Regions from separate parts of the Bacillus sp. PK6-026 genome, predicted to be linked through region 1. Evidence: predicted binding sites of a transcription regulator. Region 1 holds the regulator's gene; each other region holds the start of a gene.
The links. The regulator Rex, encoded in region 1, represses fermentation and respiration genes when NADH is low (regulators of the CRP and FNR family bind a similar motif). The targets are predictions, from matches to a motif close to TTGTGAAATATTTCACAA.
Positions count from the first base shown of each region.

Region 1 (4,215 bases):
CAAATGATTATTGGAGGATTTCTATGATGAGAAGCCCTAAATTCTGGGGAGCGATTTATTTATTAACGGGTGTGCTGTTTACATATCTGGCGGCAACCTCGCCCGGAAGCATGTGGTCTTTTTACACGATCCTGCTGATGCTTTTCGCAGCCTATAATATCAGCATTTCCTTTAAAATGTTCGCCCTGGCCGGCAAGATGAAACGAAAAGATCAATAGCCTTTTTTGTGAAGGAAAAGAGCCATTCTGAAAAAGAATGGCTCTTATTTAGTATGGTCGTTCAAAAACGCTTGATTTTCCTCTTGAATCATTGTTTTTTGCGCCTGCCTGTAGGATATTCTTGAAATCACGATACTGATTTCATAAAGAATGAGCAATGGCACTGAGACCATTAAATGCGACAAAAGCTCAGGCGGTGTAATGAGGGCCGCGATGACGAACAACACAAAATATGCGTATTTTCTGATTTTCGCCAAAAACATCGGCGTCACGAGGCCGAGCCTTGTGATAAACATGATGACCACAGGCATCTGAAACAATAAGCCAAAAGGAAGCGTCAACTGAAGCAGAAACTGAAAATATTCGTGTATTCCGATGACCTGGTTGACATTCAGATCATCTGAGACTCTCGTCATAAAGTCCACGACAAACGGAAATAAAATAAAGTAAGAAAAGGCAATGCCGCCTAAAAAAAGAATAATCGATATCGGAATATAGCTGAGCGTCACTTTTCGTTCCTTTTCATACAGCCCCGGGCTAATGAAAGCCCACAGCTGGTATAAAACAAGCGGCGAAGTCAAGACGGCGCCGATGATGAACGCGAACTGCACGTACACAAATAAAGGATCGGTCAGCTTGAACGCGTTGAGCGTCAGCAGCTTTGCTTCATCCGTCTGCTGCAGATAGATAATCAGCGGCTTTGCCAATAAAAAGCCTGCCACAACAAATAAAACAAAAAAGAAAAAAGTGATCACAAGCCGTCTGCGTAGTTCTGTGATATGTTCTATCAGCGACATTTCTCTTTCCTTCATAAATGTCATCCTATCCTACTGATCTTCTTTCTTTTTATCGGAATCGTCGTCAGCCAAACCTTTTGTCGCATTCTTAAACTCCCTCAGCGTGTTTCCCGCCGCTCTTCCCAGCTCGGGAAGTTTTTTCGGGCCGAATATCAAAAGCGCCACCACGACAATTAAAATAAAGCTTCCAGGACCGATTGGCATAAAGCCTGCCCCCTTTCCTTTATTTTTCGTTTTCCGTTTTACTTTTCCTGCATTGAATAATGTTTCATGAAATACACCAGCGACTGAAGTTCAACCGCCAAATCTATATGATGAATGCGAATGTGTTCCGGCACATTCAAGCGGGCCGGCGTGAAATTAAGAATGCCTTTAATGCCAAGCGCCACCAGCCTGTCTGTAATCGACTGTGCGGCTTGAGCCGGTACCGTCAAAATGGCGACGGGGATATCATCCGTCATATGCTCTTCAAGTCTATTCAGATCATAGACGGGAACACCGCCGACCTCGGTTCCGATTTTTTCCTCATTGATGTCAAACGCCATGGCGATTTTTGTATTATTATTTTTGATAAAATTGTAATGGAGAAAGGCTGTCCCCAAATTCCCCACGCCAATGAGCGTTACGTTCGTCATTTCATCCTGATCAAGCGTCTTTCTGAAAAAGGACAGCAAATAATTGACATTGTAGCCGTATCCTTTTTTTCCGAGCGCGCCGAAGTACGAGAAGTCCCTGCGGATGGTCGCAGAATCGACTTTGACGGCATCGCTCAGCTCAGCGGAAGATACACGCTGTTTTCCGGATGCATGAAGGTTTTTTAAAAAACGATAATATAATGGCAACCGTTTCGCTGTCGCTTGCGGAATTTTTGAATGATCCATGTTCATAAACTAATCCTCCATGTCTACATCAGCTTTTTCCCTTTTATAGTCACCGTTTTTCCCACCTGTCTTTTCGAGAAGAAAGGTCGGTCCTATCACCATTCCCTTATCCGCCGCTTTGCACATGTCATATACGGTCAGCGCACATACGGAGGCCGAAGTTAACGCTTCCATTTCCACACCTGTGCTCCCTTTGGTCTTCACTTTAGATTGAATATGCAGGATGCTCTTCTGTTCTTTCTCCTCCCAGCGAAAGGCGATGTCGACTCCTTTCAGAGCGATCGGATGGCACATCGGGATGATGGCGGATGTCTGTTTTGCGGCCATGATTCCGGCCACTTGCGCCACCGCCAATACATCGCCCTTTCCGATTTCCCGGTTTTTGATTTTTTCATGTACTGTTCGATTCATAGACACGCTTGAAACAGCCGCAGCTGTGCGTACTGAAGCTTCCTTTTCGCTTATATCAACCATCTTGGCTCTGCCTTGTTCATTAAAATGTGTAAACTCATTCATGTTCTGAACTCTCCTTATAACGATCATACACTATTTTTTTCATTCTGTCTTTTTCTTTGGCTAAAATCTTCCAGACTTCACTTAATTGTTTGCTGACTGCGCAGTGATAGGCTACACTTAAAATAGCAGACAAGAGGTGAAAGATCATGATGATTTTACAAGTGAACCAACTTTCAAAATCGTTTGGAGCCGATACGATTTTAACGAATATAAAACTCGAAGTCAGATCTCGGGACCGGATTGCGATCGTCGGACGCAACGGCGCCGGAAAATCGACTCTTCTAAAGATTATCGCAGGAAAACTTTCATATGAAAAGGGGGACATCATCAAGCCGAAAGATTTGACGATGGGCTACCTTGACCAGCATTCCGGCCTCGATTCCAAGCTGACGCTCAAAGAGGAATTGCTGTCGGTATTTGATTTTCTAAAAAAAATGGAAAAAGAAATGCGCGCGATCGAGGAAAAGATGGCGCAGGCCGGACCGGACATGCTTGAATCATTGATGAAGACGTATGACAGGCTTCAGCAGGAGTTCAAGGACAAAGGCGGCTACCAATATGAGGCAGAGGTCAGATCCGTCATGCACGGGCTCGGCTTTGCGGGATTTGACGACTCCGTCCGCGTCCAGGACTTAAGCGGAGGTCAAAAAACAAGACTTGCCCTCGGAAAAATGCTTTTGACAAAACCCGACCTCCTCATTTTGGACGAACCGACAAACCACTTGGATATCGATACCCTGACATGGCTTGAACAATATTTGCAAAATTACAGCGGAGCGATTTTAATCGTTTCCCATGACAGGTACTTTCTTGACAAAGTGGTTACCCAAGTTTACGAGATCAGCCGGTCCCAAAGCAAAAAATATACCGGGAACTACAGCTCTTATCTCCAATTAAAAGCCGAACAGCTGGAAAAGGAAACAAAGCTTTATGAAAAGCAGCAGGACGAAATCGCCAAGCTGCAGGAGTTCGTCGACCGGAATCTGGCTAGAGCTTCGACGACGAAACGGGCGCAGAGCAGACGAAAGCAGCTTGAACGGATGGAGATCATGGACAAACCGCTCGGAGATGAAAAGTCGGCGTCTTTCCGCTTTGAAATTACAAGGCAAAGCGGAAACGATGTACTGCGGGTGGAAGACTTGACAGTAAGCTATCAGGAGCAGCCCCCGCTTCTCCGTTCATTGAACTTTCACATCACCCGCGGGGAAAGCGTTGCACTGGTCGGACCGAACGGAATCGGCAAGTCAACCCTTTTAAAAGCATTGATTCAAAAGCTGCAGCCGGTATCGGGAACAATCGCGACAGGCTCCCATGTCTCAATCGGCTACTATGACCAGGAACAGGCTGAATTGACGTCGTCAAAACGCGTGCTTGACGAGCTTTGGGACGATTATCCGGAAATGAATGAAAAGGATATCCGGACCTGCCTCGGCAACTTCCTGTTTTCGGGAGAAGACGTATTAAAACCTGTACACGCGTTAAGCGGCGGCGAAAAAGCAAGGCTTGCCCTCGCCAAGCTGATGCTCCAAAAAGCGAACTTCCTTATTCTTGATGAGCCGACAAACCATCTCGACCTGGACAGCAAGGAAGTCTTGGAGAACGCTTTGATCGATTACCCGGGAACGATATTATTTGTGTCCCATGACCGCTATTTTATCAACCGGATCGCGACAAAAGTACTGGAGCTTTCCCGCGACAAAGCAGAAGAATATTTAGGCGACTACGATTATTACACAGAAAAAAAAGCGCAGCAGCTTGAACTGAAAGAACTAGAAAAACAGACGGAAGAGCATCAGAAAAACG
Region 1 is NZ_CP096418.1:640,280-644,494, reverse strand. Features, by position in the region: gene M1D59_RS03245 (CPBP family intramembrane glutamic endopeptidase) at 1-27, shown strand, start outside; gene M1D59_RS03240 (YdiK family protein) at 27-218, shown strand; gene tatC (twin-arginine translocase subunit TatC) at 263-1,039, opposite strand; gene M1D59_RS03230 (twin-arginine translocase TatA/TatE family subunit) at 1,046-1,219, opposite strand; gene M1D59_RS03225 (redox-sensing transcriptional repressor Rex) at 1,258-1,902, opposite strand; gene moaC (cyclic pyranopterin monophosphate synthase MoaC) at 1,906-2,412, opposite strand; gene M1D59_RS03215 (ABC-F family ATP-binding cassette domain-containing protein) at 2,559-4,215, shown strand, end outside.

Region 2 (4,215 bases), 900 kb from region 1:
TCAGGCCGTGCAGCAGGCAGAGAAGTGTAACGGTGACTCCCCCTGTTACGGAATAGACGTTCACATAGTCAGTAAAACCGGCGTGCAGATTCATATCGGCATCAATCGGCATACCGCGCAAAATACTGGTAAATAAAACACCGAACAAAAACGGGGGCAGAATGCTGCCGAAAAATACGACCCAATCCCATGTTTTCTTCCATTTTGCGGTTTCGACTTTCCCTCTAAATTCAAACGCGACTCCGCGTCCGATCAATGCAAGAAGAACAAAGACAAACGGAATGTAATATCCGCTGAACATCGTGGCATACCAGTTTGGAAAAGCCGCGAAAATCGCGCCTCCCCCAGTCAGCAGCCAGACTTCATTGGCATCCCAGAAAGGGCCGATCGTATTGATCATCACCCTCCGTTCAAGCTCGTTGCGCCCGAGAAACCTGGTCGCCATTCCGACGCCGAAATCAAAACCTTCAAGAAAGAAAAAACCGATGAACAGCACAGCGACTAATATAAACCAAAGTTCATTAAGAGATACCATGGTAAACCTCCTGATCAAACGGGTCTGTCGATACGGAATCATCATGATGGTGGTCATGGTGTGCAGCCCCTTTTTTAATCTCCCGCACAAACAAGTAGACAAGAACGAGCGCCAGTACAAGATAAATCGCTGTAAACGCGATGACGGAAAACAGCAGCATTCCCGCTGATACGTTCGGCGACACGGACTGCGCCGTTGTCAAAATACCGAACACCGTCCACGGCTGGCGTCCGATTTCAGTCATGATCCACCCCGCCGTATTTGCAATGAATGGAAAGGCGATTAAAGCCACCATCGTCCGCAAAAACCATTTGCTTGTTTCAAGTCTTTTACGGAAGCTGAGATAGAGGCCAGTCAAAGCGGCAACGATCATTAAAAGTCCTGAGCCGGCCATGATTCTGAAGCTCCAGAACGTCGTTTTCACCGGCGGAATATAATTTCCTTCTCCGTATTTTTCTTCATATTGCTTTTGCAGCGTCTTCATTCCGGGCACATCGCCGCTGAATTGTTTATAAGCCAAATAGCTAAGCGCATACGGGATGCTGAGCTCTGATTTGTTTTCCTGCTTGTCCGCGTCAATGTTCGCAAGCACCGTCCAAGCTGCAGGATCACCGCTGTCATCCCAAAGCGCTTCGCTGGCAGCCATTTTCATCGGCTGGCTCTTCATCAGATGCTGGGCCTGCTCATGTCCGCTGAACGCTACGCCGATGCCGGAAACAAGCGCCACAATCATCGCGATTTGAAAGGATTTTTTAAAAAAGAGCAATTCCTGTTTTTTCAGCATTTTATACGCGCTGACACCGGCAATGAAAAACGCTCCGGTGGCAAGCGCACCGAAAATGACGTGCGGAAATTCAACCCATAGCTGCGGATTTTTAATAATCGCAAAGAAATCGGTCATTTCCGCGCGGCCGTTTTTGATCGCGAATCCGACAGGCTCCTGCATAAACGAGTTGGCCGCTAAAATCCAAAACGCCGACATGATCGTTCCAAGCGAAACAAGCCAGATGGACAGCAAATGGATCTTCTTCGGAAGCCGATCCCAGCCAAATATCCACAAACCGATAAACGTCGATTCCATAAAGAAAGCAAGCAGCGCCTCCACCGCGAGCGGAGCGCCGAATACATCACCGACAAAGCGGGAGTACTCCGACCAGTTCATTCCGAACTGAAATTCCTGTAGAATCCCGGTGACCACACCGACTGCAAAATTAATTAAAAATAAGTGCCCCCAAAATTTAGCCATCGTTCTGTAAATGTCTTTTTTCTTTACGACGTATAGAGTTTCCATTAAAGCAACCATAAAGACAAGCCCGATTGACATCGGTACAAAAATAAAGTGAAAGATCGTTGTTGAAGCAAATTGAAATCTTGCCAAAATGAGTTCGTCCACTGTTCCAGTCTCCTCCTCTTTGTTCTAGCCGGACCGTTGCCGAATGGCATCACCCTTGCTCAAAGTTTCACATGAATCTTATGAATATGATCACAGACAAAAGGGTGACCTTGGCCCACATTGATGTTCCGATATTATCCGGATGGTTATTTATACCTGTACTTTACCGCGAATCCCTTCTTAAATAAAGTACATATTCCCTAATTTATGGATGTCATTGTGACAATTATCCGAAGAAATTATAGCTATTTTGTGACACTGTGGTTAACAAGAACTAAATCAGCATGAGAAAAATGCCCCTCATTCCCGCCGGAGCATTTTGTCATTCAACGGTTGCGATTCTCTGCGCAAAGCCTTGCGGATCAAAAGAATACCGTTATATGCAATTAAACAAATTTGGCGCTTTCCTTCAGCTTGAAAACGCCTGACGGAAAGTCCTGCTATTTTGTCCAATCTGTGAAATCTTCCCTCAGCCTTTTGCGCACGTCCTTCATCTATGCTTTCATACAGCACCAGCTGATTGCACTGCGCATTTAACCTGCTTGCTGCCGTATCCCTTCCTGTCGAGCTATCTTTGAAACATCGCTCCCTCAGGCTTTTACGAATGGATGGAATATTTATTACTTAAAAATAAACAATAACGATACCTTGTTTATTCTATGAAAATCGAACCATACATTTGTTCAAACAAAGTACACAAAATTTGTGAAATGTTTCACAATATCCTGCTATACTTAGTTTGTATTTATGATAGATACTTCTTAAGTAAACACTTGATGGTGGTGGAAAACATGGAATCAAAATCACTTGTTCTAGTCGAAGAGCTTGCCTTAAAAAAGCAAAGCATCTTTATGCAAAGCCCGCTTCGTTATCTTTTACGAGCTATGCTGGCCAGTATGTTTATCGGGTTCGGAGTCATTGTAGCGTTTAAAACGGGGAATCTATTTTATGTTGAACATTCTCCGTTCACATATCCAATTGCAGCAATCACATTCGGGGGCGCCATTATTCTGATCGTCTATGGCGGAGGAGATTTATTTACGGGAAATACATTTTATTATACATTGGCTGCGCTTCGTAAAAAAATGCGTTGGCCCGCTGTTATCAAGCTGTGGATGTTCAGCTATGCAGGAAATTTAATGGGCGCCGTGTTTTTCGCAGGCCTCATCTTTGCGACCGGTTTATTTAAGGATCCTTCTTCCACCGGCTTTATACTTAGCGTGGCGGAACATAAAATGAATACGCCGGTGACCGAATTGTTCTTCAAAGCGATTTTGTGTAACTGGCTAGTCTGCCTTGCGTTCTTTGTTCCGATGGCGCAAAAAGGAGACGGAGCGAAAATGTTCTCTATGATGCTGTTTGTTTTTACTTTCTTTATTTCCGGTTATGAACACAGCATCGCGAACATGGCCACTTTTGCCGTCTCTCTGGTCACCGAGCATCCGGATACGATTTCGATTGCAGGCGCAATCCATAACTTGATTCCGGTAACCCTTGGGAACCTGATCGGAGGCGCGTTTATGATGGGCTTCATGTACCACTATGCAAACAAGCCGGGCGGTGAAGAAATCATCAAATAAAAAGATTGTCCATTTTTAAAGGATTCTAAATATGCGGGTTCCCTTCATAAAATCGTGGTAACTTTAAAAATGGAGGTTCAGCAGATGCAAAGTTTTCATTCGCTTTGCCAGCAGTTTGGACATATTTTAAATGGGGAGCCGCACATTGAACACGGTGTCTGTTCTGTCAGCATCAAACGGAATTTGCGCGTCACGATTCAAGGAAGGCCAAGCCGTGGAGTCGGCATGGAAGAAGTCATGTTCGAGTCGCTCGATCAAAACGGAATCGCCTTGAATATGGCCGAAGTTGCCATTTTGCCTGAAGAAATTCCGTTGTTTACAAAAAAGCTTGTCGATCAAGGCATCATCATCAGCGCTCTCCACAATCATTGGATTTTTACAAAACCGAATATTTTATATATTCATTTTCAATCTATAGAACCGCCGTTAACATTCGCAAGAAAAACAGCTGCCGCTTTATCCGTATTGCGATAAAGCAGCAGCTGTTTTCTTTATCCGTTCATTTTTCCCATTTCTGAAAGTGCGACCCTTTCGACTGCTTTGGCCACAATCTCGTGAACATCAGGATTCAGCGGATCAGGCACAAGATCGCCTTGTTTTGTGCAGGATGCGATCGCTTCGGCGGCCGCGACCAGCATCGGGTGGCTGATCGATTCCGCTCCGGCATTTAACACGCCCCTGAAAATACCGGGGAACCCCAGCACATT
Region 2 is NZ_CP096418.1:4,107,800-4,112,014, forward strand. Features, by position in the region: gene cydB (cytochrome d ubiquinol oxidase subunit II) at 1-535, opposite strand, end outside; gene M1D59_RS20945 (cytochrome ubiquinol oxidase subunit I) at 522-1,928, opposite strand; gene M1D59_RS20950 (formate/nitrite transporter family protein) at 2,720-3,508, shown strand; gene M1D59_RS20955 (DUF1259 domain-containing protein) at 3,593-3,982, shown strand; gene M1D59_RS20960 (malic enzyme-like NAD(P)-binding protein) at 4,000-4,215, opposite strand, start outside.
Region 2: M1D59_RS20945 (cytochrome ubiquinol oxidase subunit I) is a predicted target of Rex. The motif match lies at 1,984-2,001, and genes of this name have one in related genera.

Region 3 (4,215 bases), 870 kb from region 1:
GATATAGGTGAGTTTGATCCCTTTTACGCGTCCCGTATGTTCTTTCACTGTCATAAAGTCCGCAAGCATCTGCGTCGGATGCCATAAATCGGTCAGCCCGTTCCATACCGGTACACCGGAATGCTCTGCCAGGGAAATCACTTTTTCATGTTCAAATCCGCGGAATTCAATTCCGTCGAACATGCGGCCGAGAACTTTGGCTGTGTCTTCGATCGATTCTTTTTTGCCGAGCTGAATGTCGTCTTTGCCCAAATATTCGGGATGCGCACCGAGGTCGATACAGGCTGTCGTGAAAGCGCAGCGCGTTCTTGTAGAAGGCTTTTCAAACAGCAAAGCGATGTTTTTACCTTCCAAATAGCGATGCTTGATGCCTTGCGCTTTTTTTTCTTTTAATTTTTGGGCGAGATCGAGCAAATAGAGGATTTCTTCTTCGGAAAAATCTTTTTCAGCTAAGTAGCTTCTGCCTTTTAAATCAATCGTTTGGTTCATGGATCTCTCTCCTTTTTCTTTAGGTTTGGCTATTTCACATCTTCGCGATAGAGCGGCATGCTCATGCAGCGCGGGCCGCCGCGTCCTCTTGAAAGCTCTCCGCTCGGGATTTCGATAACTTTAATGCCCTGTTCTCTCAAACATTCGTTAGAAATGTAATTCCGGTCATAGGTGACGACGACACCAGGAGCGATCGCGAGTGTATTGGAACCGTCATTCCACTGCTCCCTGGCTGAAGCGATTTCGTCTCCGCCGCCGCAGAAGATCAAGTTGACATCTGAAAGGCCGAGCGTTCTTTTTAGCACTTCCGGCAGATTGTGTTCTTCAGTCGTACGAATGTCGTCTGCCGTTTCCCCTCTCTCAAGAACGAAGATCCGCATGTCTCCTTCAGGCCCCTGGATGGCGGGATGGATCGTGAATTGATCTCGGTCAACCATCGTGAAGACGGTATCTAAATGCATAAAGGCTCTGCTCTTCGGTATTTCGACGGCCAGTACGCGGCGAATCCGGCTCTGCCGCTGAAATAAGTTCCGGACAAGACGCTCGATCGCCTGAGCCGTTGTCCGTTCTGATACCCCGATCGCTACGGTATCTTCATTTAAGACAAGCTCATCTCCGCCTTCGATATTGAATTTGAAATCACGGTCAAGCCAAACCGGAATCTCATGTCCTTTAAAACGCGGGTGGTGATTGATAATGTAGCGCATAAACAGCGACTCTCTCCTGCGAGCAGGCTCTTTCATTTTGTTGATGGTCAGTCCGCTTCCGATGGCGGCCGCCGGATCTCTTGTGAAGTAAAGGTTTGGCATCGGATCGAGATAAAATGGATAATGGTCTTCCATCAGCTCATGAAGATGCGATTTCTTTTCGCGTTCCAGCTCATTTTTTCGAATGCCGCTCATCACATGTTCGACCATCGAATCGGCGTCAAAGGTGAGCAAGAACTCTTTCAGTCTGTCGTAAGCGCCGTTGATATCTGCTTTGCTTTCCGTTAACAGCTCATCGATAAACCGCTCGCGGATGAAAGCGTCATCCAGGGCTTCAGCCGTCAGCTTTTCTAAATAAAGAACTTCAACTCCCTGTTTCTTTAACGTTTCTGCAAATTGGTCATGCTCTTTTTGCACCGCTGGCAAAAAGGGAATATCGTCAAAGAGAAGCCTTTCCAGATATTCGGGTGTGAGGTTTTCCAGTTCCCGACCGGGCCGCTTCAGCATGACGGTTTTCAAAGGGCCGATTTCAGAGTAAACGTGTATCGGTGTTGTCATGATCATCCCGCCTCCTAAGCTCTTTTTGTTACATGTACAGCTTAAAACAGGAAGGAAAAGCGCGATGTGAAAGCGATAACAACGAAAACGTGATATATTTCACATGTTTTTTGATGAAGCAAAAACAAAAATGAATAATTATGATAAATCGAAAATGAGTCCTTGCAGGAGCAGAGAATAGAACGTATAAAACGTGTATATTTTTAAAGGGGATTTTTTGAAAAAATTTTTTTGAGGGAAAAAAAGCTGATCCGGATGGCCGGATCAGCATAAGTGATCACAAAATGATTGGGCTGCCTCAGGCGATTGGGAAATCACAAGGCATGTATCGTTCCCGCATATACAGCCCAGCATTTCCGGGCTTCCCAGCTTATCAAGAAGGACGCCGATGGCATGGGCGTTGCCGGGCATTGTTTTAATAATGATCAAGTTGTCCGTCCGATGCACATGCAGGACAACGTCGGAGATTTTATCTTTTAATATTTTGGAAGGGTTGATGGATAAGGAAGCATTTGTCGTGTAGACAAGCTTTCCGTTTTCACCGGGCTGTTTCACAAGATACATTTCTTTAATATCGCGGGAAATGGTAGACTGCGAAACGGCGATGCCCCGTTTTTCCAGCAGGGATGCCAGCTGTTCCTGATTTTCTACCGGATGTTCGAGAATGGTTTGCTTGATGAGCCATTGCCGTTTTTGTTTGTTCATAAGAGCGCCTCCCAGGCAAAACACGTATATCTATTATTATAGGACGGTTTTATCGTCGGCAGATGGAAGCTATTTTACAAAAAAACAAATCTTTCAGGCTGTTAAAGGGGTTGATAGACCCCAAAATTTCACTTATAATGCTTGAAGATGACAAATTGATAACAGAGAAAAGGTGGTTTTCTAGGGTTCCGCAGTGGGTTCCGCGCTGGTCTGGTCCGAGAGAAAACACATAGCGAAGATATCGTTATGACACGGTGGGATAAAAGCCCAGGAGTTTTTGCTCTTAATCAAAGAGCTTCTCTCCGGGGCTTTTTTACTTTTTACAGGAAATCGACTACGAATAAGGAAGGGGATGCAGTTTTATGAAAAAGAAAGCAATGGATATGATCCTGATTGTTATAGGCGCATTTTTCTTTGCGTTAGCCGTGAATCTGTTCGCCATCCCGAATGACTTGGGAGAAGGCGGCGTCACGGGGATCACGCTGATTTTATACTACGTTTTTGAATGGTCTCCGGGCATCACAAACTTTGTGCTGAACGGCATTCTTCTGATTATCGGCTATCGCTTTTTGGATAAAAAAACGACGATTTATACCATCATTGCGGTGGCGGCCAATTCATTTTTTCTGCATGTTACTGAAGATTGGACGGTGCCGGCTGATGAAGTGATCATCAGCACGATCTTTGCCGGGGTATTTGCCGGCGTCGGCATCGGCATGATCATTCGTGTCGGCGGAACCACTGCCGGGTCTGCGATTCTCGCGAGAATCGCCAATAAATATTTCGACTGGAACATCAGCTATGCCTTGCTGATGATCGATTTAGTTGTCGTGTTCAGTTCCTACTTTATCATTGGTGCTGAAAAGCTGATGTTTACGATTGTCATGCTGTACATCGCCACAAAGGTCATGGATTTCATTATCGAAGGGCTCAACACGAAAAAAGCGATCACGATCATTTCTGAGCATAAAAACGAGATCGCCGCGCAGGTCAATACCTTGATGGACCGCGGCGTCACGATATTAACGGGACGCGGACACTATACGGGCGATTCCAAAGAAATTCTATACATTGTCATTAATAAACAAGAGCTGTCCATGCTCAAGAAAATTATAAGAAGCACAGATAAAAAAGCATTTGTCATCATCCACGATGTCAGGGATGTATTCGGCGAAGGATTTGTTGATATTTCAAAATAGGGGAAGGCTGCCGGCAGATGGCCGGGAGCCTTTTTGTATTCATCGGGTCGTGATTAGGGACAGATCGTCTGCTGATTGGACGAATACGTGATCATTCACACTGCAAGTTTTATGCAGAAACCGGTTTCTGTGGTAAGGTAGATTGTGGCATGAATATCATTAATATAGAAATCCGCTTGCTGAAGTAAAGGAGGTCTATTATTTTTGGAACAGGAAGAAAAAAAACCAATTGATGTGAAAAGCCGAATGTTCTTTAGAGTATGGGCTTTTGCGGGGACGGCAGGTTTCGGATTGGTCGGATTGTGGCTCTTTTATGAAGCAATAAAACTCGAATCGAAATATTCATTGCTTTACCTGGGAGTCGGACTTTTCGGGATCATCTATGGTTTGATTACTTTTCTAATGATATTTCCGGCATTCACGAAAAAAGGAAACATCATCTTCAGCATGATCGAGGGAGAAGGCGGGCGGCTGTTCTCAGGGAAGAAATCTGTATTGTTCAAGGACATTAAAAGCCTTAAAATGGCGCAGCACCGCTTCAGCCCGAAAGGCATTTT
Region 3 is NZ_CP096418.1:4,136,960-4,141,174, reverse strand. Features, by position in the region: gene argF (ornithine carbamoyltransferase) at 1-489, opposite strand, end outside; gene arcA (arginine deiminase) at 519-1,754, opposite strand; gene argR (arginine repressor) at 2,019-2,459, opposite strand; guanidine-I (ykkC/yxkD leader) riboswitch at 2,629-2,735, shown strand; gene M1D59_RS21080 (YitT family protein) at 2,822-3,658, shown strand; gene M1D59_RS21075 (YfjD family protein) at 3,863-4,215, shown strand, end outside.
Region 3: arcA (arginine deiminase) is a predicted target of Rex. The motif match lies at 1,842-1,859, and genes of this name have one in related genera.

Region 4 (4,215 bases), 1.4 Mb from region 1:
GATTAAGACAATCGGAATCTCAGAGCTGGTGAATGCCTGTTTCTTTATGGCCGTGTTGATCGTTTTTCTGCTGCAAACGTAAAAAACAAGGACACTGTGCTTCATGTCCTTGTTTGTTTTCGTTTTTTCAGTCGATATTGCAGATGTCGAGCGGGCAGTTTTCACAGTCGATTTCGCGTTTTAAATAGTTGAGCTGATGAATGACGATTTTTCCCGAGTCCTCAATTGAAATGACACCGTTCTTCCGGAGGTCGCTCAGCATGCGGTTGATGCTCTCCCTTGCGGCGGCACAGAATTTCGCCAGATCCTGGTTCGTCAGCACAATATTGATGAGAATCCCGTCGCTTCTTGTGATGCCGTAGCTGTTTGCGAGACGGATCAAGGTGGAGTAGAGCGCGCCTTTTTTACCATTCAGCAAAAGGTCGCGGATTTTCGATTGAATCTTTCGCAAATGCGTGCTCATCCATTTCATAAACTCAAACGTCAGTGCACCGTTTTGTATGAGTTCTTTTTCAAGCTTATCTTTATTGATGACCAACACTTCGCCATCAGAGAGGATCTTTGCGCTCAGCATATATTTCGCATCTTCTGTAAAAAGCGTAAGCTCCCCGACAATATCATTTTTTTTGCACATTCTGAGTGTCAGTTCTTTGCCATCGGACGTCAATTTGCCGATTTGGACAAGTCCCGACTGAATAAGATACAGTTCCTCCGCATCCATCCCTTCTTGAAAAAGGAATGTGTCCTGCCTGATTTTTCGTCGTGTACTGATTGATTCCAGCAAGTGATGCAGATCGTCTGAGAGCAAATCTGTGTCTGATTTTCTAACAGAAATATTCATTGAGCGTCACCCCTTTAGCAGTTCTTATTTTAACGTTAAATAAGGCTGAGTGACCTTTTAAATATAAACAATATTGTGAACTTATGAATAAAGTCCCAAAAAAGAGCCTGAGCACATCAGCTCAAGGCTCCTTTTGCAGGAAAGGTTTATAAATGGTTCGTCTTCGTTTTGGTCGATGTTTTGCTCACTTCCTGAAAATACATCCAGACCACGATCACAAAGCTGGCAAGGGCTGCTTCTGACAGCGCCATGAATCCGATCGCATAATGGCCGGTTGCCTGAAAAACGCTTGACAGGATGAGTGGCGGGAAGAATCCTCCCAAGCCGCCCATCGCTGATACAATCCCATTGACGATGCCGGCCTGATTTGAAAAATAAAGCGGCACAAGCTTAAAGATGATCCCGTTTCCAAGACCGGCGCACACGGCAACGGTTAATACCCCAAATCCGTAAAGTCCGAGGCTGGGTGAAAAGGCCAATAAAATCCCTGACAAGGTACAGCCGGCAAATACATACATCAACAGCTTCAGCGGGTTGAATTTGTCCGCGAGCCAGCCGCCGACAGGCCTCAGAAAAGTTGCGACAGCGATAAATCCGGCGGTTCTAAGCCCTGAATCAACGGGATCAAGCCCGAAGTGATTAACAAGAAAGTTCGGAAGATAAATCGTAAACGCGACGAAAGATCCGAATGTAATGAAGTAAAACAAGCTTAAAAACCATAATGTCTGATTTCGGTAGACTGCCTTCATTTGCTCTGTTACAGAAACCGTCACTTTTGTTTCTTTTCGATCTCCAAGGATAAAGTTCAATAAAGCGAATACGGCGACTAACACGATGTACATCCGCACCGTATTTTCCCACCCGGCTGTCTTTGCTACGACAGGAGCGGCAAACGTGGTAATCGCTGTACCGACGTTCCCGGCGCCGTAGATCCCATTGACAAACCCGTGTTTTTCTTTAGGGTAGTATTTCGGCAATGATGTGACCCCGATGGAAAAGACCGCTCCGCCGATGCCGAGGAAGAATCCGCCAAGGATCAAGTCGAACAGCGAATCGGCTGTGCTGATCCAAAAAATCGGGAACAGAAGCAGCACAAAGCTGATCATGAACGTGATTCTCGCACCGAATCTGTTTGTGTAGTATCCCAGCGGAATCCTCAGAAGCGAGCCGAGTATGACCGGAATGGCCGTGACAAGGGAGATCTCACTGTCTGTCAGGGCGATGTCCTGCTTAATGTGGGGCATTAAAGAGGAAATCAACACCCAAACCATAAATCCTGCGACTAAACTAAATGACTGCAGCGGTAATTGTATTTTTTGACGATTTACCATTGCGTTTTTGCTCCTTTCAAAGGGAAAAATGAATAAATCAATCAGCATGTTTATCTTACAAAAAGTCTTTTAAAAACATTGTGAATTACGTCACACGGTCATTCGTTTGATTCGTGTTTAATATCGGTAAGTGAGGGATAGTAAACGGATGTAAAAAATAAATGGTTCATTTGCGGACTTTTTCGTTTATCATGAAAATAAAAAAAGGAGTGCCGCTTTTATGTTTATAAAGCTTACGCAAGAAGAAAAGCAAGCGATCATCGAGGAAATCAAACGCTTTTATGTTGAAGAAAGGGGAGAAGAGGTTGGAGACATCGCGGCGATTCAAATGTTTGAATTCGTAAAGGAAAAGCTGGGCCCTTACTTTTATAATCAGGCGCTGAAGGACAGCCGCAGAGTCGTGGAAGAGAAGGCAGCGGCGATTGAAGAAGAGCTCTTTGCGCTGGAGCGCCGTCTGTGACAACGCGCTCTCCTTTAGCAAAACCGAAGGGATTGAAAGACCAATGGAGTTTCTGAAGCAATTTATGATTTTCAGCGGGCTGAATGATGAAGAGTTCAAACAAATCGAGCAAATCGCGGTCAAGCGCACCTATCAGCCGAGAATGTTTGTTTTTATGGAAGGGGAAGAGAGGGAAGCGGTATTCTTCATTAAATCCGGTCTTGTTAAAGCCTTTAAAATCGATGAAGACGGCAATGAGCAAGTGATTTCGATTCTGCAAAGCGGGGACATGTTTCCCCATGTCGGCTTTTTTGACCGCTCCCCATACCCGGCAACAGCCGAAGCCGTTCAGGAAACCGAGTTGATCGTAATCCGCATCGCTGATTTTAATGAACTTTTGATGAAATATCCGGAAATGACAATAAAAGTGATGCAAATCATGGGGAAAAAGATTCTCGATTTGCAAGAGCGGATCCAGGGTTTTATTTCAAAAGATGTCCAGCACCGCTTGACGCATGTATTAATGAAGCTCGCTGCAGAACACGGCATTCCTCAAGAAAAAGGGGTCTACATCAGCTTGCCCATTACCAATCAGGATTTTGCGAACATGGTCGGAACGTCAAGGGAAACGATTAACCGCACATTAAATGAAATGAAAAAGAAAAATCTGCTGACAGCTGACAGGAGCGGAATTTTCATACATGATACAGACTGGCTGAACGGCTGCAATTGAAGGATAAGATGAAGGCTTTCCATTGAACAACAGATGGAAAGCCTGTTTTTATTTTGTTCACAAATCCGCCATTATTTAAGTGATCTGGTTCACAACCGGTGTGCTGCATATCCAGTATCTTAGGACATGCAAAATCAAAAAAGGAGTGAACCGCAATGGAAGTTCAAAGAAAGACGGTGCCCGTTAAAAAAGCATCGAAAAACGGTTTTTTGAAATCTGTTCTCGTCTTTACTTTAATCGTTAGTTTTTCGGTGCTGCTTTTGGGAGGCTATTGGATCTTCAAAGGACTTGCACCAAGACCAGTTGAAGTGTCCGGGCCAAACGGAGAGGTGCTCATGACCAAATCGTCCATTTCAGGCGGTCAGGCCGTATTTCAAAAATACGCGCTGATGGATTATGGCACGATTTTGGGGCACGGATCTTACATGGGGCCTGATTACACGGCCGAAGCCCTGAAAATCTATACGGAAGGGATGCAGGATTTTAAGGCGGAGGCACGATACGGCAAGCGCTTTAAACAACTTTCAGATGAAAAGCAGTCCACCATCCGGAATCAAGTCATCCGCGAAATGAGAAAAAACCGTTATAATCGCGCGTCAGATACATTGAAGCTGACAGATGCGCAGGTTTATGGATTGCAGCAAGTGCGTGATCATTACCGCAATGTCTTTACAAAAGGAGACGGCTGGGGGCTTGAGCCCGGTTTAATTAAAGAAAGCCACATGCCTAAACGCGACAGAGCGTGGGTTGACAGCGAAGACCAAATCACGCAGATCTCCGATTTTATCTTCTGGACGGCATGGCTTTCCAGTACATTAAGGCCTGGCGACGACATTACGTACACGAACAACTGGCCGTATGATGAAGATGC
Region 4 is NZ_CP096418.1:2,054,266-2,058,480, forward strand. Features, by position in the region: gene M1D59_RS10645 (YwiC-like family protein) at 1-82, shown strand, start outside; gene M1D59_RS10650 (Crp/Fnr family transcriptional regulator) at 128-841, opposite strand; gene M1D59_RS10655 (nitrate/nitrite transporter) at 988-2,172, opposite strand; gene M1D59_RS10660 (DUF2164 domain-containing protein) at 2,393-2,632, shown strand; gene M1D59_RS10665 (Crp/Fnr family transcriptional regulator) at 2,676-3,344, shown strand; gene M1D59_RS10670 (nitric-oxide reductase large subunit) at 3,500-4,215, shown strand, end outside.
Region 4: M1D59_RS10655 (nitrate/nitrite transporter) is a predicted target of Rex. The motif match lies at 2,251-2,268, and genes of this name have one in related genera.